Regions from separate parts of the Paenibacillus sp. Leaf72 genome, predicted to be linked through region 2. Evidence: riboswitches for the same ligand, from Rfam matches in the RefSeq annotation. Region 2 holds a riboswitch; each other region holds the start of a gene.
The links. Region 2 has a riboswitch for cyclic di-GMP ahead of ASF12_RS18175 (glycoside hydrolase family 26 protein). Riboswitches for the same ligand answer to the same signal wherever they lie in the genome.
Positions count from the first base shown of each region.

Region 1 (5,790 bases), on a different contig from region 2:
GGACAGAAGGCAAGGTAGTCGCCGTAACTTTCTCGCTCCAATTACTTGCTCCATTGCTATTTTTCGAACGAATTCGATACGTATGTGTTGTATTAGGCTCTAACTGATCATGCAAATATTCCGTTCCCGTTATATTGCTTTTAACTGCGCCATCCACCTCAAGATCATAGAAATCCGCCCCAGAAATAGAATCCCAAGTAATAAGAATCGATTTATCCGTTGCTGTTGTATTCAGCACACCAGAGGTTCCTGGAAGCGTAGATTTCACAAGTATTGGGCTCCATTGCCCTGGACCGCTTGTATTCACCGCTCTTATTCGATAGGTTCGCTGAATGTTTGAATTCAGATTTTCTTCAAAATAGCGATTCACATTGCCGATGTTAACGACCGTATTGTAGGTTTCCACCTCGTAGCCGGTAGCGCCCCTCACATTCTCCCAAGTCAAGGTCACTGAATCGCTTGTCGATTGCAGTTTAATATTCTCGGGGACATCCGGCAAAGTCCAAACCTCCGATACAGAAGACCATTCGCCCTTTAAATCGCCGCTCGTCGCTCTGACTCTGTAATAATGCACCGTGCCTGATGGCAGCAGCTCATGAATAAATTCATTAAGAATGCCCAGTGGATAAATGCTGCCATCCATTTCAACCTCATACCCATCTGCATTAAATGCAGTAGTCCAACCGACCTTCACCGCATTTTCAGATGGAATAGTCTGAATGGCAGGAGTTGCAAACGGAGATAGCTGACTAGCTGGTACAACCTCTTTCGCTCCTGAAGCGCTTTGCCATGATAAAATGGCTTTAGGCGATCCATTACGACTAACGTATTCCATTTGAATGTCAACCTTTTGACCAGCTTCTAAGGCAATAGAGCCAGTAAATAATTTATTTCCTTGCGCTGCCCACTCATCAATAATTAGAGTTCCATTCACATATAGTTTGACTCCGCCATTAACATCAGCCTCGAACGTATAATTTTCAGCGTAATAAGGCTGTATTTGTCCAGACCATCTAACAGAAAACCGTCCATCATTTAGGCCTGTCGAAGATACAGGAGCCTTGCCTTGCAAAGCGGGCTGCTCCAGCACCGTCGTTTTTTCACCATCCAAATTTTCCTCTGTAAAATATTCCGCCTTTAACCCTGCTGCCAAATATTTCAGCTTCGTTTCCCCTTCAGTACCGACACCGATGTTAATAATCGGTTTCTGATTAGCTGTAATACCGCCTCCGATGGCAACGATGCCTCCGGTCTCAATATTCAAGTGATTGTTGACATGCATATCGCCTTGAATAAATAAATCTCCACGTTTCACAGAAATATTGGCCTGCTGATTATTGGAAACCAAGCTGCCAACTACCATTTCCTCATCAATATTCATAGTTACATTTGTATTGATATGAAGACTTCCAGGTACAATGACTCTTCCTGCTTGTACATTAAGCAGACCACTGTTATAAGTAAGGCTCCCAGCTATGAAATTGTCCGCAATCGAGACACTAGAATTATTATTCAAGTGCAAGGAACCTTTAACCCACAGATTCCCTCCCATTGTCCGAGTCGAATCGTTAGGTTTTTTAATATCAATAGTCAGCTCAGTGTTCGCATTCATGCTCCCATTGACGACCAAAGTTCCATAAACCGTAATGGTGAGCTTATTATTCGTATTGATGCCCTCTGCGATAACATAAACCGGTTTCGTAGGAGAGCCCAATGTCAGTGAGGAATCTAAATTTAAATGGCCCACCGTCACAGCTACCATATCGCTGCTGCTGTTATTAATTGCTGCCTCCAGGCCTGAGGCACTGCAATTATTACAGGAAATAAATGAAGGATTGGATGCCGCCAGTTTGCTTTCCAAAGACGCCATTTCTGCATTCATATAGCGGCTAATTTCCGGATTTAAATCGCCTACCCGGATAAAGGGAAGCGCATTATGCTCATTATTTTGATTGCCGGAAATAATAATTTTATTGCCCTGAAGCTTGTTTTGCTCCGCTGGCTTCCCAATTTGCGGTTTTGGAATCGTTTGGATGACAGGCTCCAGAGATTTAATTTCGATATATTGAATAGCTGTTGTATCTCCACTGCTGCCCGCATTGAGCGTCAGTTTCCCGTCAGCAATGACAACCCCCTTCTGAAAAGTTACTTGTCCACCAGCAGGCAGCTCCGTATTTTCCCAAAAAGTGTTGCCCTCTACATAAAGCGTATTATTGCTTTCATATACAGAGTTCCCGACACTGACCTTCACGTTATACCTGCCATTCGGCAGCTCAATCTCCCATTCGCCGCCTTCTTGCACTTGAATAGAAGAGTTTAGAAGCGGCGCATCGTAGGTGCTTCCTGTAACCGTAGACTGCGCATGATCCATATTCCAACCGTAGAAGTATCCATTGTGTGGACCATACTCATCGCCATGGTCGGCCAAATAGCCATCTGCTGCTAAAGCATCAGTTGCTTTAAACTGAACATTAACACCTCGAAATGACGCGGCAGCCTCCGTGGAATTGCTCCAGATGGAAGGAAGGAACATTTGAATAATTAAAGATAAACATAATACTCTTATTACACCTTGCTTAATCTGACTAAAATACATTTGAATATCCCCCTCTATTAAGAAAAACGTCTGGCGGCGTCCTTTCTATTAGACGCCATCGTTTTGGCAAAACGTATAGAGAAAGTATGAGAAAATTCATATCCTTTCCTATACGTCAAGCGTAAACGGCTGTCGCCGCTCTTTGGCGGCAAATAAAAAAGACCCATTTACTTTTGGCGGCCCGGCTGTCATACGGCAACCATAATTATGGTTTTCCGTGAAGACCCGCGGCTTTGCGTCCCTGTCTTTCGATCAGGTTTGCCTTTATCAATTTCAATGGGTTTGTTGATTCTTAAACCTACATTTCTAGTAGTCTCCACGAAGACCCTCGACTTTACTCCCCCGCCTTTCGAACGAGTCTACCTTTCAGTTCAATTGATCTAATAGTTCTTTGTACTTAGTATATCGGTTGGGTATTTAAAATTTTATACTACATAAGTCATGAAAATAAATATTTTTATTTGGCATGTCATTCCTCATTAACAGTGGACTCCTTATATTTAGTAAATTCTAGATCATACAACAGGAAGTTAATCCTATTTGAACTATTAAAAATCTTCCTATTTATCTCCTTGCAAATTATTAGTCGTATGATCAACAAAAAAATGCCCAACCCGCTAAACCACGGGCTGGACCTATCATTTCATATTTAAGTTCACTTTTTAAAACTCACATTACTATTAATTTAGGCAATATGGCCTACTACTTCAACCCAAAAGCCTGCTCCAGCTCCGCAATCCTCGACTGCTCCATATGCACAATAGCTCCAATGTTTTTCGCTGAAATGGTCGCTTTCGCGCTGTATTCGGCGACCTCCAGGCGGTCGAAGGCGTTCAGCAGGCTTTGCCCGGTGACGATGACGCAGTCATTTTCGGCAATGACGATGGGCGTGTTCTCCTGAAAAAGCTGCGCCGCCTCCTGCGGCTTCGTATACAAATCCCCATAAGGAAGCTTAGGAATATTCCGCAGCAAAATATAGCTTTCCGGAATCGTCCGCGAATCCAGCAGCTCCTCTGTCACCGCAAACGCCATAATATTAGGCGGATGCGCAATAATAACCGAGTTTACATGAGGCTGCGTCTCATAAATATGCTGATGAAACTGTACCGAGCGGCTTGGCACCTTGCCCGCCTCTTTCTTCCCGCCGTCAATCCGCACGAGATCCGCTGGCTCCACATATTTACGGTCCTGATCATACGGTGTAATAATGAAGGAATTTTCACCGACCCGATGGGAAAAGGTACCCTGCGTGCTCGTAAACAGCCGCTGATCGTAAGAACGCTTAATGAGCTTGCACATCTCCCGGCGTGCTTCCTTCTCCTCACTGCTGTAAAAATCCGGTACAAACTCCTCCAACAGCGCCTCGCGCGTATCAGCCAGCTGTTCGCCCCGCAGCGATACTGGCGTCCCAATCCGGTTCGCCTGTATTTCCATCCGGGCGCAATATTCCAGCGTCTCGAATCTTTGAAAAGCTTCAAATAAATCGCGGCCGCCTACAACGACACCGTGATTTTCCAGCATAATCGTGTTGAGCCCTTCGCTGAATACATCCGCTATATTTTCACCCAGCTCCGCGCTTCCCGGCAAGCCGTATTTCGCCATGCCTACTTCGCCGCAGATCAAATAGTCATTCGGAAGCAAGCGAACATTAGGCACTTTACGCACCATGCTGAACGCCACAAGTGCAGGTGGATGTGCATGGACAACCGCCCGAATATCCGGCCTTCTGCGATAAATCATCTGATGAAACGGGTATTCGCTCGATGGCCGATGATTGCCCGCGATCGTACCGTCCGCCTTCACACAAACGATATCCTGCCGCGTCAGCTCCCCCTTGTCGATGCCCGCAGGCGTAATCCAAAGATCGCCGTTATCGTCCAAAATCGATAAATTGCCGCCTGAAGTCGTCGTCATGCCATAACCGTAAATGCGCTCCATCATCATGACCAGTTGATCGGAAGGATGTAATAAAGTAAATTCCATGTGGATGTCCCCCTTTTTTCGCATTCAATATCTTTGTTTATATTGTATTACTTTTGTTTGTTTTTGAAAGTGACTTTTCTTACATTTCTTTTAACCTTTTCGCGCAAAAATAAAGCGGCGTCCAGCAGCTTATCATCTTGCTATACACAAAAAAAAAGAATGCCTCGGGTACATAACCTCGAAGCATTCCCATTTCAATCTATATAAGTCGAACTCTTGATTAGCATAGAACGATGGTCGTCACTGCGAGAAAAGCCGGACCTCCGTCCGCTGTTGTTTTCTGATTTCTTGCTTTAATGCTTCCTTTTTACGCCAATTTCAAACTACAGCTTGCGCTCCCGTCTGCGGGCAACTCCCGAAGCATAAGCTCCTTCAATGACCGCCTCTTTGACGCGATCCGCCACATGCGGATTGAATATGCTCGGTATGATGTAATATTCATTCAGCTCATCCTCGGTAACAACCGCAGCAATCGCTTGGGCGGCAGCGAGCTTCATTTCCTCCGTCACCCGTGAAGCCCGGCAGTCCAATACGCCACGGAATAATCCGGGGAAGCATAATACATTATTGATCTGATTTGGATAATCCGACCGTCCCGTCGCAATGACGCGCACAAGGCCTTCCACTTCCTCTGGTGTTATTTCCGGTGTTGGATTCGCCATCGCGAACACAATGGCATCCTTCGCCATTTTGCGAACATCATCCGCCTTCAGCACGCCCGGCCCTGATACGCCGATAAAAATATCTGCGCCCGCAATGACTTCGCTCAGCTTGCCCTGCTCCCGGCTTGGATTCGTATGCTCCGCATACCATCTCCATGCTTCATGCTCGTAGCTGCTGCCAGCGACGAGTGCGCCATCACGGTCAACCCCGATGATGTTCCGCACACCTGCCGCGAGCAAAATCTTCGTGCAGGCAATTCCTGCTGCGCCAACGCCGCATAGCACGATCTTGCAATCTGCAAGCTGCTTGCCTGCCAGCTTGACCGCATTAATAAGGCCTGCAAGCAGCACCACCGCTGTGCCATGCTGATCATCGTGGAACACCGGAATGTCCAGTTCCTCAATGAGCCGCCTTTCAATTTCGAAGCAGCGCGGCGACGAAATATCCTCAAGATTAATGCCTCCGAAAGTAGGGGCGATGCGCTTAATCGTCGCAATAATTTCTTCCGTATCCTGTGTATCGAGGCAGATCGGAAAAGCATCGACTCC
Region 1 covers NZ_LMLV01000035.1:6,106-11,895, reverse strand. The annotation lists gene ASF12_RS31395 (fibronectin type III domain-containing protein) at 1-2,596, opposite strand, end outside; cyclic di-GMP riboswitch class I at 2,769-2,869, opposite strand; gene ASF12_RS31390 (class II aldolase/adducin family protein) at 3,299-4,579, opposite strand; gene ASF12_RS31385 (NAD-dependent malic enzyme) at 4,903-5,790, opposite strand, start outside.
Region 1: another riboswitch for cyclic di-GMP. It lies ahead of ASF12_RS31395 (fibronectin type III domain-containing protein); the one in region 2 lies ahead of ASF12_RS18175 (glycoside hydrolase family 26 protein).

Region 2 (5,790 bases):
CTCGAACGCCGAGCCGATAATTTGCAGCCTGACCTTCTTGCCTTCATGCATCGCCGCCTTCTGCGGGAGCTCAATTCGGCAGCCCGTGTAGCTAATATCAAGCAGCTGTGTCCGGTAGCGCTCTTCTTGATCGACCACGATCGAAGCGCGCCGCTTCAGCCTAACTCTCGGGGACTTGCGATTTATCGACTTATAGGTGTACTTGAAGTTAGAAAGATAACTGGTCACAGAAGTCCATACGCCCGCCTGGAAAATGCCCTTAACGAACTCATCCGCACTGCCATATACTTCAGCAAGCCATTTGCGCTCCTCATCAATGTTGCTCCAATGAAGCTTGAAGCCCACCTGAAATCCGGAGCCATGCTTATCATAAAATATTTTTTCGGCAGCTACGCGTATAGCGTCCTGGGATAACGGAATATCCAGCTCCATGCGCTCTGGGAGCGGCAAAATCGAGTCCGTATAAATACGGCAGCCTGTCTCGCTAATATCCAGTGTCCTGACGTTTTCCATCTTCAGCTCTTCATCATCCATATAACGAAGCGTGAGCGGCAGCTCCTTGGCAAAGCGTTCCGCCTCCCGCATGCGCGGGCGTTCAAAACCAAGCAACAGCGCGAGAAGCAGGAATACTCCGTTATAACCGAGCCAAAATAAATTAATAAGCATAGGCTGCAATTCATTTTCTCCTGCACCCGCAATACGCCCCACATTTAAACCCATCAGTACAATCGACAGCGCAAGCAGAACAAACAATGGCATCATATAACGATAATTAATAGACGTTTTGTTCTGATAAATGCCTTTCGGCGTCACTTCAAAGGGAATAGCCTTGCGGAAGATTGTTTCCTGAAGGGCTGCGAGGAATAGCGTTGGCGTCATGGCCGTCTCGTAAACATTGTTCCAGAACACATTAAGCTTCTTATTCGTTAAATAAGGTACAACGGTAACCGAGAACAAGAAATACGGCAGCCAGAAAATAAGCAGTTGTTTCAAGCTTGTTTCAAGAATCGCCACACCAAAGGTCAGAAAGAGCATAGGAGACAATATGTACATAAAGCGCGTAACGCCAAAGTACCAATACAGCAGGTTGGAGAAATAAAGCAGGCGCTGCATCAAAGATAAACCCTTAGCCTCAAGCGGATTGGACATCCTCGTCGTCTGTATCGTGCCCCTTGCCCAGCGGGCCCGCTGTTTGATTTGATCGGATATGGACTCAGACGTTAGTCCTAGTGCCAGCACCTCATTCAAGCAATAAGAATCAAATCCATTGGATTGAAGCTTCATCCCTGTAGCCAAATCCTCTGTTATCGTACCGATAACGAAACCACCAATATGGTCAATGGCGCTGCGCCGGAAGATGCAGTTGCTGCCCACATAAATAACAGCGTTAAAACGGTCTCTTCCAGATTGAATAAGCCGCATAAACATATCTTGCTCGTTCGGAATGTTGCGCCCTTGGTAATAGTTGTATTGGAAAATATCTTCGTTGTAAAAAACTTGGGGCGTTTGTACGTAAGCAAGCTTCTCATTCTCTGCAAAAAATCCTACCGTTCGCTGTAAAAAATCCGGTTTTGGCATCATATCGGCATCTAAAGTAAGGAGCAAATCGCCCTTCATCTTCGTCAGCGCATGATTCAAATTACCCGCTTTAGCATGTTCATTTCCGGGACGATCGAGATAATGAACGCCTAAACCTTCGGCTAATTCTCTCATTTCCGCTCGCTTTCCATCATCACACACCCAAATGTTTAACATATTTTCCGGATAATTCAAGTTTTTACAAGCAAGTATGGTTTTTCTAACCAAGGATGGCGGTTCATTGTAGGTAGCGATCGTAACATCCACAGAATAAAGGTTGTCAGGTAATGGCGCAGGCTTTCTTTCAGTGGGTTTTAGCAGAAGAATGTGGAATAAAACGGATTGAAAAATAGAAATGATTTCAAAAAATAGTAACAACGATCCAAAAATTAATGACCAGCCAGATGGGAGTGTTTGTACAAGTCTCCATACTAGATACACGATCATGATAGCAATGGATAGCGTTGTTAATATGTACCTAGCTTTTGTTTTCAAATAACCCCAATCCTTTGCGCTCTATTTATTCGCCATAATTCCATTCCTTTTCTGACTAATCTACAACATGGATTGACTATACTGTCTAATTTCGCTGTCGATATTTGTTAAATCGGCCGGAAATATGATATTTTTGGCGGCTAAGGCTCAAATTCAAAGTTATCTTATCACAATCCTTGCCCCTTTAAAAGTTAATTTTTCTTCTTAACATTGTAATCTTATTGGCAAAAGTGTAGAAAAAAAGCGAAAAAACTCTAATTTTACGCGGTTTACGCGAAATTAGAGTTTTCTCAGAATACCTATTTAGTATTATATCAGCCAGTGTTTGATAGAGTTGAGACCAGGACTTGACGACTAGCCCCGTCTAATCTTTTAAAGCGTTTTTTGCAGCGTTTGGTAAGCGCTCAGGCTATCAGCCGACGAATCGATATGCCAGTCCAGCTCTTTGTTCTCGTTGAACCAGATCAAGCCTTTAATTTGGCTGTACGCTGGCGATTGCACTTGATTCATCGCATCAATAACCCATTCGTTTTTGCTGCCGCCGCTTTCTGTTGTGCCAGTTTCAGCGATAATGATCGGCTTGCTCGAAATGCTTGTCAGCGCTTGGTACGAAGCGTAGAATACGTCGTTAAAGCTTCTCCACGAGCTCCACGATTCTTTCGTTCCAAAGTTGTAGCCATCGATCGAAAGCAGGTCTACGTAAGCATCGCCTGGGTACATAGCTGTAAACGATGCGTTTTTGCCAACATTTTCAGCGTTTACGTTGTACATGAATTTCACATTCGTTGCGCCTTGCTCTCTGAAAATCGTAACGACACGTTGGAATGCCGCTTTGTAAGTCTCGTTTGTGTTAACTGTGCTGTCGCCAACGCCCCAGCCGTACCAGTTGCCATTGCCTTCGTGGAAAATGCGAAGCCAAATTTCAGGGTTTTTGTTAGCTGCTTGCCAGTTAACCAGTTGTTTTGCCGTTTGTTTCAGGTAAGCGTCTACTACGCCTCTATTAATATCAGCAGTCGAATATTCTTTGTAATTTTTATTTTTAAACTCAAGGGTAAGTAGGTTAATCGAACCATTATTATTTACATAGTCCATAAAGCCCTTCCATTCATTAATCCCTTGGTTCGAGTTGACAAAAGTATGTACAACATCTTGGTGTCCACCGATTAGTTGCTCGTAGGCAGCGATGTTGTTCAAGCTTTGGTTCGGCCAAGTGCCGATCCATGCTCCGTTGTAAAAGTTGGTTTGCGCGCTAGCAGGGAGTGCCCAGAGTAATGTCGAAGCGAGCATAAGGAGTGTAAGAGCGAATTTTGTAGTTTTCATAGTAAGTTCCTCCCCCGAGCGAATGATGGTCGTGGTCCGAAGAACACGCCGCACCTTCATCAGGCAAAGGAGGCTATGTCGGGCTTCGGCAGCTGGCGAGCATATCCTGTTTAAGGATGAAGCCCCTATAGCTTTGCGCACATCAGGTTTCCCTGAGTTTGCCTTTTCGTGTAAGCAATAAAAAAAAGATAGTCCCTGCTCCCGAAAGAACAAAGTCTACCTTGATTAATAAAGGAAGAATCGATGTTGAATTCGGTAGCTGGCGAGCATATTCCGTTAGGAATGAAGCCCCTGTAGCTTTGCGCACATCAGGTTTCCCTGAGTTTGCCTTTTCGTTAAACGATCTAGGTATAAAGTACGAGCTAAAGTAATATGGTGCTATTGTACACCTTAAGCGCAAATTTCGTCAATTTATTTTTTCATAAATTTATACAACGAAAAAATATCCATTAAAGTAGCAAATCGCATACACAATATGAAGCAGGAAAAACATCATGAAATAAAACATTTGCAGCGCCTTATTATTTTTCAGCACATCCGCAAAATAAATGTAGAAGGGGAACGCCACCATGACATAACGTGGAATGCTCTGCAAAAATTCGGCGCTGGCGAACGGAATGAGCATAAGCAGCAATCCATAGGCAAAAAACAGCCATTCATGAGCATTACGGCGAATATCTTTCCAGCGCATAATAAGAAAGGCAGCAAAAATGACGAGGACGGCATTCGCGATAATAAAGGCAAGCAGGCCATTTTCCCAGCCGCCATTTCCTGAGAAATAAGGCTTTTGGATAAAATGAATATAGTTCGAGAACGGAGCAACCGTCTTGCGATACCAGTTGATGCTTTGCTCGGTAATCGGAGCCAGCATATCGCCAGTAAGCCATTTCATGTACAACAGATAACCGGCTAGCGGCAGCGCCGAAATGATTGCATAGCCTAAATACTTCGTGTCCTTCCACTTGAAACGGTACAGCCTGTGTTCGATCAACAGCGTACCCACAACGAAAAACAAGTTGACGAAGCCCAAATTGCGCGTCACAGCGGACAAGCCCCCGAACAGAAACGCGAGAAAATATCGTTTTTGCATCGCATAATAGACGGTCATTAGCGACAGCATGAGGAACAGGCTCTCTGTATAAGGCACGGCATAGAAGATGGCGGTCGGAAAAATGAGCAGCAGCAGCACCGCGACTTGAGCGTGCTCCTGTTTCAGTCCTCTTTTTAAACAAATGCCATAAAAATAAAAAAGTGATACGAGCAAAAACAAATTCGATAAAACCGATCCCACGACTGTCGCATCGTATTTAGAAATAGACTCCACCAAAAAGACTAACAAAGGGTATAAAGGGAAAAACACCCAATTTGCACTAGGATGCGATTCGTTGATGTTATACGTATCATAGCCATTTTCGGCAATTCCCAAGTACCATACGCTGTCAAATTTCCTTAGATCCTCGAAGCTCGGCTTCTTCAGCTGTGAAATATCCGTCTGGATCGAGAGCTGGCTCGATGTGAAATCATGCCCCTGCACGACCGTATAGTCCGGCGGAATTTGATAGTTCGGAAACAGATTCATGCCGAGAAAGCCTGCAAAATAAAGCAATATTCTCGTAATGACAAACAAGGAGAGCAGGAAGATCAAAACTTGCGTATTCGATTTTGCTTTAAGCAGCAGCGATTCCATTCGTCACCTCGTCTCTTGTAATTGCTGCGATTTCGTTTCCGCTGGCACAACGTTATGCAGCACGGTTTCCACGAAGTATTTCGGGCGTTTCTTCGTTTCAATGTAAATTTTGCCGATATATTCGCCAATTAGTCCAATGCACAGCAGCTGAATGCCGCCAATGAACCAAATCGAAAGAATCATCGAGCTCCAGCCGGATACCGTGTTTCCCTGCAAATGCCTGACGAATACATAAAGGGCGAACACGAGGCTCATGACCGACATAAAAAAGCCGACAACCGACACTGCGCGGATAGGAGATACGCTAAAGGAGGTAATGCCCTCCCATGCGAAGATAAGCATTTTTTTCAACGGGTATTTCGATTCGCCGGCGGTTCGCTCCAGACGATCGTAGTACACACTGTCGGATTTGAAGCCGATGGTAGGAATAATGCCACGCAGGAATAGATTGACCTCCTGGTACTCCTCCAGCTTATCAACGATCTTCTTGCTCATCATCCGGTAATCCGCATGATTATAAACGACGTTTACACCAAGCTTAATCATTAGTTTGTAGAAAAATTGCGCGCTGAACTTTTTGAACATCGTATCGGTCGTTCGTTTGTTCCGCACGCCGTACACGACTTCATAGCCCTGCTTGTACTTCTCAATAAACTGGTCGATCACCGTAATATCGTCCTGCAAATCGGCATCGATGGAAATAATGCAAT
Region 2 covers NZ_LMLV01000016.1:7,404-13,193, reverse strand. The annotation lists gene ASF12_RS18180 (glycosyltransferase) at 1-2,025, opposite strand, end outside; gene ASF12_RS18175 (glycoside hydrolase family 26 protein) at 2,446-3,393, opposite strand; cyclic di-GMP riboswitch class I at 3,478-3,566, opposite strand; cyclic di-GMP riboswitch class I at 3,645-3,732, opposite strand; gene ASF12_RS18170 (mannosyltransferase family protein) at 3,821-5,080, opposite strand; gene ASF12_RS18165 (glycosyltransferase family 2 protein) at 5,084-5,790, opposite strand, start outside.

Region 3 (5,790 bases), on a different contig from region 2:
AAAAAGGGATGCCTCCGGCCCTCAGCATAATGGGGGCCTTTTCTTACACATTTCGCTCAAGCAACGTCCCCAGTTGCTCTGCCAAGACATGATGGGGGACAGGCTTGTCATTCGTAAACCACCATTCCACAACCCCTACGTAAGCAGAGGCAATAAACCTGACTAGAAGATCTTCATTTAACTTCTCATTCTTCCCTTTGGTTACCTCAACCTCATTCGTTAATTCTTCGATAAACAAGTCGAGAAACCGGCCGCGAAAGTAGGGGGCGCCTTTACTCGCCAGCATCATGGAAAAAAAGGAATAATGAAGCTCAAAGTATTCCGTCCACATCAAAGTGGCTTCGGTAAATTCCAATTCGGCTGCGGATTTACACATTTCTCTTAAGACGTTGATGTGTTCTTCGATAAGCTTGTCCAGCAGATCAAATTTATCCAAATAATGAAGATAGATCGTTCCGCGGCTCACATTCGCCCTATCGGAAAGATCCTGGATCGTAATATCATCAAAATTTTTCTCCGACATCAAATCAATAACCGCTTTTTTTAACGCTTCCTGGGTTTTGAGTATTCTCCGATCCACTTTAGCCAACTGGGAATCACCAATCTTTCTTTAATAATTGACAATGATGATGCAACTGTTCATTACTTAACAAATCCAGCTCATTTAGCAATTGCAGATGTTCGGTGTCTGTTTATAATTATAGACGTGAGTACATTAATGAATCAAGGAATAGTAGAAATTCAATGTTTTTGATGTCCGAAAAACGCATCGGGGATTATACGTAAAAAACGGGGGGAAAGAACAATGGAACGTCTATGGACGAAATCGTTTACGCTCATGACGATAGGAAACCTATTTTTGTTTAATGCCTTTTATATGCTGTATCCGACGATGCCGCTATTCATCACACAGATGGGAGGCAGCGAATCGCAGGTCGGGCTGGCGATGGGCGCGTTTATGCTGTCCGCCGTTATTTTTCGCCCCATCGTCGGCGGGATGCTGGACCGATTCGGCAGGCGCCCGTTTCTCATTTGGGGGCTTATTCTGTTCATCCTGGCAATGTATATGTATAACTGGGTTGGAGGAATTGTTGTGCTGATGGGGCTCAGAATTTTGCATGGTATGAGCTGGGCCGTTTCTACAACCGCCTCAATGACAGCGATTACAGACATGATTCCAGCGGGCCGCCGCGGCGAAGGAATGGGATGGTTCAGCACATCCATGACCTTGGCTATGGCAGTCGGTCCGATGTTCGGGCTCTGGGTGACAGAGAACCAGTCGTACAGCGCTTTGTTTTTAATCGCCGTCGTCCTCTCTGCGATAGCGCTGCTCCTGACGTTAGGAGCAAAAATGCCCTTCCAGCCCAAAACGGGCGTAAGAAAAATAGAATTGTTCGAAAAATCGGTTTTGCCGATTGCGGCATCCGTCTTTTTTCTGTTTATCGCGTATGGGGGCATTACAACATTTGTTCCGCTGTTCGCTAAGTCGATTCAGGTCAATTCCGGCGCATTCTTTCTGGCCTTTGCTGCATCACTGGCACTCAGTCGTCCCATTTCGGGAAAACTTTCGGATCGATACGGAGAGATTTCTGTTATCGTACCAGCCCTTGTCATTACGATTGGCGCCTTGATTGTGCTCAGCATGTCGACCGGCTTAGTCGGTGTGCTTGTTGCGGCGATTTTATATGGCATCGGGTTTGGCTCCGCGCAGCCGGCCCTTCAAGCGGCAACGATACGTCTGGCCCATCCAGAGCGAATCGGAGTTGCCAACGCCTCGATATCGACCGCTAATGATCTTGGCATCGGGCTCGGTGCGATCGTGCTAGGCTGGGTTTCCCAGTACATGAGCTATCAGGCGTTATTCACGGTCAGCGCTTTGTCCGTTGCAATTTCCTTGCTGCTGTTCACTTTATTTGTAAAACGTTTGTTGAAAAATAATGAATAAATGGAGGAACAATCAAATGGAATATGTGAAACTCGAAAATACGGGCTTGGAAGTATCCCGAATTTGTCTGGGCTGTATGGGCTTCGGAGTAGCCGTGCAAGGAGGGCATCAATGGATTATTAATGAAGCAGACAGTCGTCCCGTTATTAAAAAAGCACTAGAGCTTGGTATCAATTTTTTTGATACAGCTAATGTATATTCAGCCGGATCAAGTGAGGCGGTTATTGGACCTGCTTTAAAGGAATATGCAAATCGGGATGAAATCGTGCCGGCTACTAAGTTGAATGGGCGCACGCAGGTCCAAACGGTGCCGGACTTTCTCGAAAGGCCATTATGAGCGAGATTGATAAAAGCCTGAAACTCTTCAGAAAGAACCTGTAACCTCACCTATTGTTGGTGCTACAAAAATATCGCATATTGAGGATGCTGCAGCTGCTCTTTCCATAAAGCTGACACCTGAAGAAATAGCCCAGAAAGATGATCTTGAAAAGAATAAGCGGATCAATGGCTGGACGCCCATTATCTTGTGAATACATATGCCGAACCTTTTAGACAATAAAGGAAAAATCGATACCACAGAAACGCGGTGATGCGTTAAACTGAATGCTTATAAAGATGGCTGTCGAGACCTTCTCGACAGCCTGATGCCGCCTAAATGGCGGCTTTTTTGTTTTAAAATTTTCATAGCGTTACGTATCAAGGAAGATAAATCTGCGCAGGATTATTTCGTTCTAGTCTATCCAAGTTTCGTCTCCTCCCATAGACTTTCATTCTCTTCATATTAATAGGACCCCTCTCCCAAAAACTTTTTGTCGAATGAAAATATAAAAAAATGTAAAAAACGTAACTATTTGATGAACGGATTGTTTATAGATTAGGAATGGAATAAAACAAACATAAAATGGATAAAGGCATACCTATGGAAACATAGGGACGCAAAGCCATGGCCTAAAGCATCAGACGATGCTACGGTTGACAGGTTGCTGGAAAATGGGAGCAGACTGTCCAAAATCCGGGCAGTTTTTTATTTATCAAAACAAGTTATTGGGGGTAATTTGATGAAACGTTTTTATTATCCATTAACACATGCGCAAAAACGAATTTGGTATACCGAGCAGTTTTACCTCGGAACGAGTATTGCCAATTTGAGCGGTTTTCTCAAGCTTAGATCGCATGAGGGAATGGATTGCAGCAGGAAGGGAACAAAACCGTTGTCCAGCAAAATGGCAAACCAGCCGATTCAGTAGTCAAGCTGGAGGTGATTATGCCGGTAGCTGTAGCTATTAACGTATCACGAACGGTAGGCTGGTTTACCTCCCAATATCCGGTTGTGCTCGACATGAGCTATACGGACGATTTAGCCTATCAAATAAAACGGGTGAAAGAAGATTTGCGCCATATTCCCAATAAGGGAATCGGTTATGGCCTGCTGCGATATTTGGCAGCTGATGAGCATAAAGCAGGGCTCACCTTCTCATTCAAACCGGAAATCAGCTTCAACTATTTGGGGCAATTCGACAGCGAGGTGCAAACAGACTTGCTTTCACCATCCGTATACGATATGGGCGCGCAAACAAGCCCGGAATCTGAAGCGCTGTATGCGCTCAGCTTAAGCGGTATGGTAAGAGGCGAACGCCTCGTTGTGTCTTGCGCCTACAATAAAAAGCAATATTTGCGAGCTACGATAGATCAGCTGATGGATCGCTTCCACCATCATTTGCTTGTATTAATTCAGCATTGTACAGCCAAGACAGACAGAGATTTCACACCTAGCGACTTTACGGCGAGCGAATTGCAGCTCGAAGAGGTCGGAGATATTTTTGACATGCTGGCAGAGAAGTTTGGCTAAGAGAATGAATTAGCGCGCAGTTTAACTTGCTGCGGAATGGATAGAAGGAGGCCAAGCACAGGTGAACGGGATTACTTTTCAGAAGGAGCAAGTACAAGATATATATTTTTTATCGCCTATGCAGGAGGGCATGCTGTTTCACACGCTTCTGCACCCCGGACAGAGCTATTATATGGAACAGCTGGCCATTTCGGTGAAAGGCTCTTTTCGCAAAGAGTTGCTGGAACAAAGCATGAACGTGTTGATGGATCGGTACGATATTTTTCGTACCGTATTCCTGCACGAGAAAATCAACCGGCCGGTTCAAGTTGTATTCAAGCAGCGAGCGTTCCGCGTTCAGGAAATTGATCTATGTGATCAGCCGCGTGAGGAGCAGCAGCGACAGCTTGCTGCCTTCAAGCAGCAGGATAAAATGCTGGTATTTGATCTGTCCAAAGATATTTTAATGCGGACGACCGTTTTTAAGACAGCTGAGGACACGTATGAATGGATATGGAGCTATCACCACATCATGCTGGACGGCTGGTGCTTTGGTATTATTGTAAAGGAGCTGTTTCAGATATACAGCGCCTTGCTGAATCATAAGCCATACGAGCTGCCCGTCTCGAAACCATATAAGGAATATATCAACTGGCTTGGCAAGCAGGATAAGGAGGCTTCGCTTGTCTTTTGGTCGAGCTATTTAGCTGAATTTGAAGGGCAGGAGTCTTTCGCCGAGCAGCGCAGCAGACGCCATAAGGAAGGCTATTCGTCAGGCGAGCTTCATTTTAAGCTTGGAGAGGAAGACAGTGAGGCTTTCTCTAGATTGGCAAGAGAGCAGCAGGTTACGTTAAGCACGGCGATTCAAGCCGTTTGGGCTATACTGCTTAGCCGTTATCAGCGCAGCAGCGATGTGTTGTTTGGAGCAGTTGTATCGGGTCGTCCCGCTGAGATTAGCGGTGTGGAGAGTATGGTGGGCCTGTTTATCAACGTAATCCCAACCCGTGTCCAGATCGTACCGGATATGACCTTCAAGCAATTAGTATCGGAAATGCAGAGACTTTCAGTGCAAACCGAAGCGCATCAATACGTGCCGCTCTATGATATCCAGAGCCGAATAGGCCAGCAGACGTTAATTGATCATATTGTTGTGTTCGAGAATTATCCGCTTCAAGAGGCCGGCAAACAAAGTGACGAGCAGAGTCTGGGATTTACGATGGGTGACATTCATATTTTCGAAAAAAGCAATTATGATCTTAATCTTCTCGCTGGGCCTGGCAAAGAGATGGTGATGAAGCTAGCATACAATGCCAATGTGTATGAAAGCTCCTTCATTAAACGCTTGAAGGCGCAGCTCATCTACATGATCCGCCAGCTCGTGAGGGAGTTCAATAAGCCGCTTGGTGAGCTTGAAATTGTGCCGGAGGAAGAAGCGCATCGCTTATTCGCTTTTAACCGTCTGGATGGCCGGGACGGGGAAATGGCAGCAGCAAGCAATATGACGCTTGCTCAGCGATTCGAATGGCAGGTGGAGAATACGCCGGAACATCTTGCCCTTTCTGCTCCAGATGGATTATTTACTTATGCTGAGCTGAACGCTCGTGCAAATAAGCTCGCTTACGTGCTTCGCGGCAGAGGAGTTAACGACGGGACTATCGTTGGTCTGCTCGTTCACCGCTCATCAGATATGATTGCAGCTATTTTAGCCGTTCTTAAGGCTGGGGCGGCGTATGTCCCAATCGATCCTGCGTACCCAGAGCAGCGAATCAGCTACATGCTGGAGGATAGCGGAGCGAAGCTGCTGCTCACGCAGTATTCGTTGACAAGCGTTATCGAGAAAGTAGAGTATCAAGGAACCCTTCTGTACCTCGATGATCCAGAGCTGTATAAGGAAGCTGCCGCCAGCAATTTAGACACTGGGGAAGCGCCAATAGACACATTAGCGACGACTCCCGGAGGCTTGGACAGGCTTGCTTATGTGATGTACACTTCTGGTACGACTGGCCAGCCTAAGGGG
Region 3 covers NZ_LMLV01000031.1:76,485-82,274, forward strand. The annotation lists gene ASF12_RS23745 (TetR/AcrR family transcriptional regulator) at 44-589, opposite strand; gene ASF12_RS23750 (MFS transporter) at 806-1,945, shown strand; partial or broken gene ASF12_RS23755 (aldo/keto reductase) at 1,962-2,305, shown strand; cyclic di-GMP riboswitch class I at 2,846-2,933, shown strand; partial or broken gene ASF12_RS23760 (condensation domain-containing protein) at 3,228-3,794, shown strand; gene ASF12_RS23765 (non-ribosomal peptide synthetase) at 3,856-5,790, shown strand, end outside.
Region 3: another riboswitch for cyclic di-GMP. It lies ahead of ASF12_RS23760 (condensation domain-containing protein); the one in region 2 lies ahead of ASF12_RS18175 (glycoside hydrolase family 26 protein).

Region 4 (5,790 bases), on a different contig from region 2:
CTGTTCCGATCTCCATTTCTGTCATCATTCCGGCACGCAATGAAGCGGCTAATATCGGCAAGCTGCTGCACGCCTTGCAGCGGCAGAAGCTAAGTCATGTAGAAGTAATCGTTGTCGATGACGGCTCGGAGGATGCAACGGCAAGCCTTGCTGCCGCGAATGGCGCCCTTGTCATTCGGGCGGAGGAGATGCCAGACGGCTGGATCGGCAAAAGCTGGGCTTGCTGGACGGGAGCCAAAACAGCGCAAGGCGAGCTGCTTGTTTTTCTGGATGCGGATGTGGAACTGGAAAAGGATGCTTTACAACTGCTGGCCGCCAGCCAGAAGGAGGCTGGCGGACTCGTATCGGTGCAGCCTTACCACCGAATGGAGCGTGCTTATGAGCAGCTGTCTGCTTTCTTCAATCTGATTGTCATCGCTTCGGTTGGCGACGGCGACAGCCGGGCGGGAGCGTTTGGGCCTTGCCTCATATGCCGCCGGGATGACTATTTCCGCATCGGCGGGCATGAGGCAGTACGGGGCAAAGTATTGGAGCATTTCGAGCTGGGGCGAGCCTTTAGCTCTGATCAAATGCCGGTGTCCAATTTTATGGGCTGCGAAAAAATTTCCTTTAGAATGTACCCGGACGGCCTGAACAGCATGTTCCGCGGCTGGAGCAAAAGCTTCGCAGCAGGCGCTGCATCGAACGCGCCCTTCGTAGCCTGCGCTGTATCGCTGTGGCTGGCCGGAGCCGTATCGGCTGTGACCCTTATGCTTGCTTCAATTGGGGGGCAGGTCGAGGCGGATTATTGGCTGCTGGGAACAGGCGTCGCCTGCTATGCGGCATACAGCTTGCAGCTCGGGCTATGGCTGCGCAAAACCGGGAGTTTTAAGGGCTGGACAGCACTGCTGTACCCATTGCCGCTCAGTTTGTTTCTGTTATTTTTCGCTTATTCGCTGTTCTCGACCTTCATTAGGAGGAAGGTTTCTTGGAAAAGGCGAGTCGTTTCAATGGGCAGCCGGGAACGAGGCAAGCTATGAGCGCGCAGGCATTGCCGTCGCTGGCTGTGCTCGCTCTGAATATTGGCGGATGGCTGCTCGTCCATCTCGGCGTCTCCTATTTTCATACGAGCTTGCCAGAGCGCTGGTTTGCAAGACCAGAAGCAGGAGCAGGAGCAGGCGGGACAGTGCGCAAAGCGGAGCGCAGCAAGGAGAAGCGGCACTTCGGCAGAGGAGCAGAGCCGAAGCAGCCTGATAAAAGCGGCGAGGAGCGTTTCTACGAGCAGGTGCTGTTCATCCGCTCCTGGAAGGACAGCGTGCCGGATGGCAGCTTTTTGTTCCGCAGGGGATTCCAGAAGAAAAGGCTTGCTAAGCGCGGCCAAGCCTATTACCAGGAGTACATGGGGGAAACGCTCAGAGGCGAATGGACGCACTGGCTGTCCATCGTGCCCGCGCCGTTATTTTTCATCTGGAACGAGCCTTTGTATGGCTATTTAATGGTAGGCTACGCGCTGGCGGCCAATTTGCCGTTTATAGCGATTTTGCGATATAACCGGCTGCGGCTCAGGCGAATTTGCGGATCGAGCCGTCTATGACGGGCATTTATAGAAAGCTGATTCTAGCATGGGAAGGAAGAGACTATAAATGAAGACCAGGCATGTTGCTGTTGTAGGCGCCGGACCGGGAGGACTTGCTGCCGCTATGCTGCTGCGCCGCTATTTTCGCCATCCCAACACACTGGCCTTGTTTGGACGTTATGCGACCTATGTCGGATCAGCTCCTGATCGGGCGCCAGCAATCTTCGCGATGCTGCCGCATGTCGAGACAGAGCTTGGCGTTTTTGGTGTTCGAGGCGGCACCTACAGCATCGTTGAAGGTCTGCGCCAGCTTGCGGAGGAAATGGGGGCGGAAATACGCACCTCGGTGCGTGTGCAGCGCATTGCTGCAAAAGGCGGCGGCGTAAGCGGAGTAGAGACGGAATGCGGTTTTGTGCCAGCCGATCTGGTGCTCGCGAACGGAGATGTGCTGTCCGTATGCCGCGATTTGCTCGGCGAGCAGCTGCGGCCTGCCATGACGAATCGCCATATTTCAACTTACGAGCCTTCTCTGTCCGGCTTTGTCACTCTTGCAGGCATACGCAGACGTTACGATAAGCTGCTGCATCATACTGTATTTTATCCGGAAAGGTATGGGGAGGAATTTTCGGCGATTTTCGCGCGCCGCGAGGCTCCTGCCGATCCTGCGATTTATGTATGCTGTTCCGCCTATATGGAACAGGAACTGGCGCCGGAAGGAGGCAGCAACCTGTTTATTTTGGCGAATGCCCCGTATACGTCGGACGCTTGGAGCTGGGAGCGGGAGGCGGAGCGCTATCAGGGCCGTCTGTTGAAGCAGCTGGCTGCCTATGGCTTGGAGGGACTGGATCGGGAAGCAGAGCAGCTTGCTTTGTATACACCGGAGGATTTGGAGCGGGATACGTCGGCATTTCGCGGCGCCATCTATGGCATTTCCTCGAATTCAGCAAAGCAGACGTTTTTGCGGCCGTCCAATCGTGCGGATTTGCGCGGACTATGGTTTGCGGGCGGAACGACCCATCCCGGCGGGGGAACGCCGATGGTTGCCATGTCAGGGCTGCTCACCGCAGAGGCGATGATTCGGCAGCATCATTAATGAATCTATTGGGGCAAAAGAAAAGCCGCGCTTAGCGGGGGCAGCAAAACTTCCAGCTAAGCGCGGTTTATTTTTAATGAAAAAAATAAAAAACCCTTCTAAGTTAGAGGGCCTGCTTGAAACAACTTATAAAATATCGGGACGACACGATTTGAACATGCGACCCCCTGGTCCCAAACCAGGTGCTCTACCAAGCTGAGCTACGTCCCGGGAAAAAAATGGTGCCGTCGAGAGGACTTGAACCCCCAACCTACTGATTACAAGTCAGTTGCTCTACCAATTGAGCTACAACGGCGCGGTTATGTATCGGACACAAGATGTATTATGCCACAGAACTTTAGGAGGATGCAATACCTTTTTTAAATTTTTTTGAAAAAAATTCGGGCAGCGTTCAAATGCCCGAATTGGCCTATTTTTTAACTTTAAAATGAACGACTGCGCTGTACAGCATTTTCCCGCGATCGGGATGAAACACCGCATGATGACTAATCGCATGAACTTGTAATAGCAGTGCTTTATTCGCTTCAATTTGCTGGTCAATGTGCTTTTCGAGCGTACGTAAGTCAAAAGCCTCAAAAAATTCGATTTTATCCTCAATTAAATCTAGTCGAAAATCCATCTTGTCCCCCCTAAAATCTCATTAATAGCTAGCATTCGCTAATATTATAACGTTGTTAGGCACTAGTTTCAAAGTATCATGTCAGATAATCTCGCTTTTTATAATTTACAAAAAGGTTTTCCTAAATTATACTTTAAAAGTGTCGAAATAAATAGAAAATTACATACTGAAAAAGGCAAACTTATTGAAAGATAGGGGCGCAAAGTTATGGGCCTAAGGTATTGAACTATGGCAGCCAAACCACCGGTACAGGACTATAGGCTGATTCAGCTGTTCAATTCGTCGCGGTGATTGGATAGCTTTTGTTTTTTCAGTGTAATAGGAGAGATGGAGAGAAAATGATGATTAACCGATTGAGAGAGGCAAAATGGTTAAAATGGACATCAAGGATTTCTGATTTCTTGAAGAAACAAAAGGTTACAACGAAGCTGTTGTTTATCACTTCATTAATCACCTTGTTCAACGTCGTCGCTGGCGGGTGGATTTTTATGCAAAATGCTTCGGTTAGAAGTGCAGTGAAAGCTTCAAATGAGCTTCAGGAGGCCAAAAAAGAATATCAAGGGATATCGGATTCGATGCTGCGCACGCTGCTTTCGATGATTGATGCCGTAGAAAACGGCAGCACCGGCGACGATGGAATCAACTTGGCACTTAAGTCGATGCCCGAGCGGGTAGAAAAATTGAAGGTTACACTAGCGTACCTGGATGAAAAATATCCTCACGGGGATAACGGCACCGCCTATTCGAACCAAGGCAATGTGTTTGGCCTTGCACTGGAGCAGCTTAATAAAGAAAACGGCAATCACAGCCTGCTAACCATTGAAGACCGCTCCGCCAAGGTCAAACAGCTTGTCAGTACATATACGATTGTTCTCAGCTTTGCGAATGAAACGGTAGAAAATTGGCTCGAAGTGGATACGGTCGCTACACAGGAGACATTAAATAAAAGTATTGCAGCTGCCAATACGATTATTATCATCAATATTGTTTTGCTGGCAGTACTGCCGTTCCTCATGTCGTATTCGTTAAGCCGGAATGTAAAAAAAGGCATCGTTGGTTTAATGAAGCGTATTACCGCTTATCAAAATAACGATTTCACCTATGATGAGAAGCTGGATCGCCAAGATGAATTTGGTCAAATTGACCGCTCGCTGGCGCAAATGGGAAGTGAGCTTCGTGACACCCTTCGTTCGACTATGGATGTAAGCACGGTTGTTCTGCAAGCCTCGCGCAATATGGGCGATATGATTGTTCGCAATCAGAACGCTTCCGAGCAGGTGAAGGAAGAGATTGGCAACGGCAAAACGATTTTGATGACCCAGTATGATGATGCAACTTCGATCTCGGCCGTAACGGAGCAAATATCGGCAAGCTCGCAGCAAATTGCGGCTTCAACCGAATATATTAATCGCGACATGAAAGAAATGAGAGAGTCATCGCGTATAGGCTCCACCGATATGAAGGGCGTTGTGCAGATGGTGAATCAGACGGTGCAGCAATTTGCCCGAGTTACCGAGTCCTTCGACCAAATCAATGAGCGCTACAATAATGTAACGAAGTTTTTGGGCGGCATTCAGGATTTGAACACACAGACGAATTTATTGTCGCTGAATGCTTCGATTGAATCGGCGCGTGCAGGCGAGCATGGCAGAGGCTTTGCTGTAGTAGCGGAGGAAATTCGCAAGCTGTCGAGCCAGACCGATATCATTTCCAAAGATATTACGAAGGAGCTTAAGCTTATTCAGAACGATTTTGCCGACAGCAGCCAAAGCTTGAGCAGCTTCTCGGAAGTGATAGAAACGACGAAGCAGGCATCGGTGACGGCTAGCGAAATGTTTAATGGTCTGGAAAATCAAAGCAGTGTATTGTCCGAGCAAATGGGCGAAATTTCGGTCGGCATTGATGAAATTACAAAAGGCATTACCGATATTGTTGGCTCAGTAGACAAGCTGCTGCAAACCTCCTCCGAGGTAAATGGCAAAATGGAGCAGATGAGCGGTATGTCCGAAGATCAATTCGAGGTATCGATTCAGCTTCAAGAGCTGGCTGAGAAACTGCAGGGCTCTTCCACTAATTTGCGCGAAAAAGCGGCTGTATTCAAGGTGTAAGCTAGCCTTTAGAGCGGTTTGGAAAATGGAATAGCATCAATGAAATAGCTGCTTTCAGCGCCCGTGGGCGATTGGAGGCAGCCTTTTTTTTATCCAACTCTTTACAACAACAGAATATTAGTGTACTATTTAGATATAACACTAACACATTAACACGGAGGTGACTTATGCCGATTGAATTTGACAACAACCAGCCGATCTACATCCAGATCATGAACTACATTAAACAGCAAATTATTAGCGGGAAGCTTAATCCCGGCGATAAAATCGATTCGGTGCGCGAGCTTGCAGTGGAGCTGCAAATCAATCCGAATACGATCCAGCGTACTTTTCAGGAGCTGGAGCGTGAAGGCATCGTCGAAACAAGACGGGGACTTGGAAGATATGTAACGAGCGAGGAGGCGGCGATTGTGAG
Region 4 covers NZ_LMLV01000033.1:110,733-116,522, reverse strand. The annotation lists gene ASF12_RS27880 (glycosyltransferase) at 1-1,019, shown strand, start outside; gene ASF12_RS27875 (hypothetical protein) at 968-1,573, shown strand; gene ASF12_RS27870 (phytoene desaturase family protein) at 1,623-2,648, shown strand; tRNA gene ASF12_RS27865 (tRNA-Pro) at 2,785-2,858, opposite strand; tRNA gene ASF12_RS27860 (tRNA-Thr) at 2,868-2,943, opposite strand; gene ASF12_RS27855 (YrzA family protein) at 3,058-3,267, opposite strand; cyclic di-GMP riboswitch class I at 3,432-3,515, shown strand; gene ASF12_RS27850 (methyl-accepting chemotaxis protein) at 3,669-5,375, shown strand; gene ASF12_RS27845 (GntR family transcriptional regulator) at 5,543-5,790, shown strand, end outside.
Region 4: another riboswitch for cyclic di-GMP. It lies ahead of ASF12_RS27850 (methyl-accepting chemotaxis protein); the one in region 2 lies ahead of ASF12_RS18175 (glycoside hydrolase family 26 protein).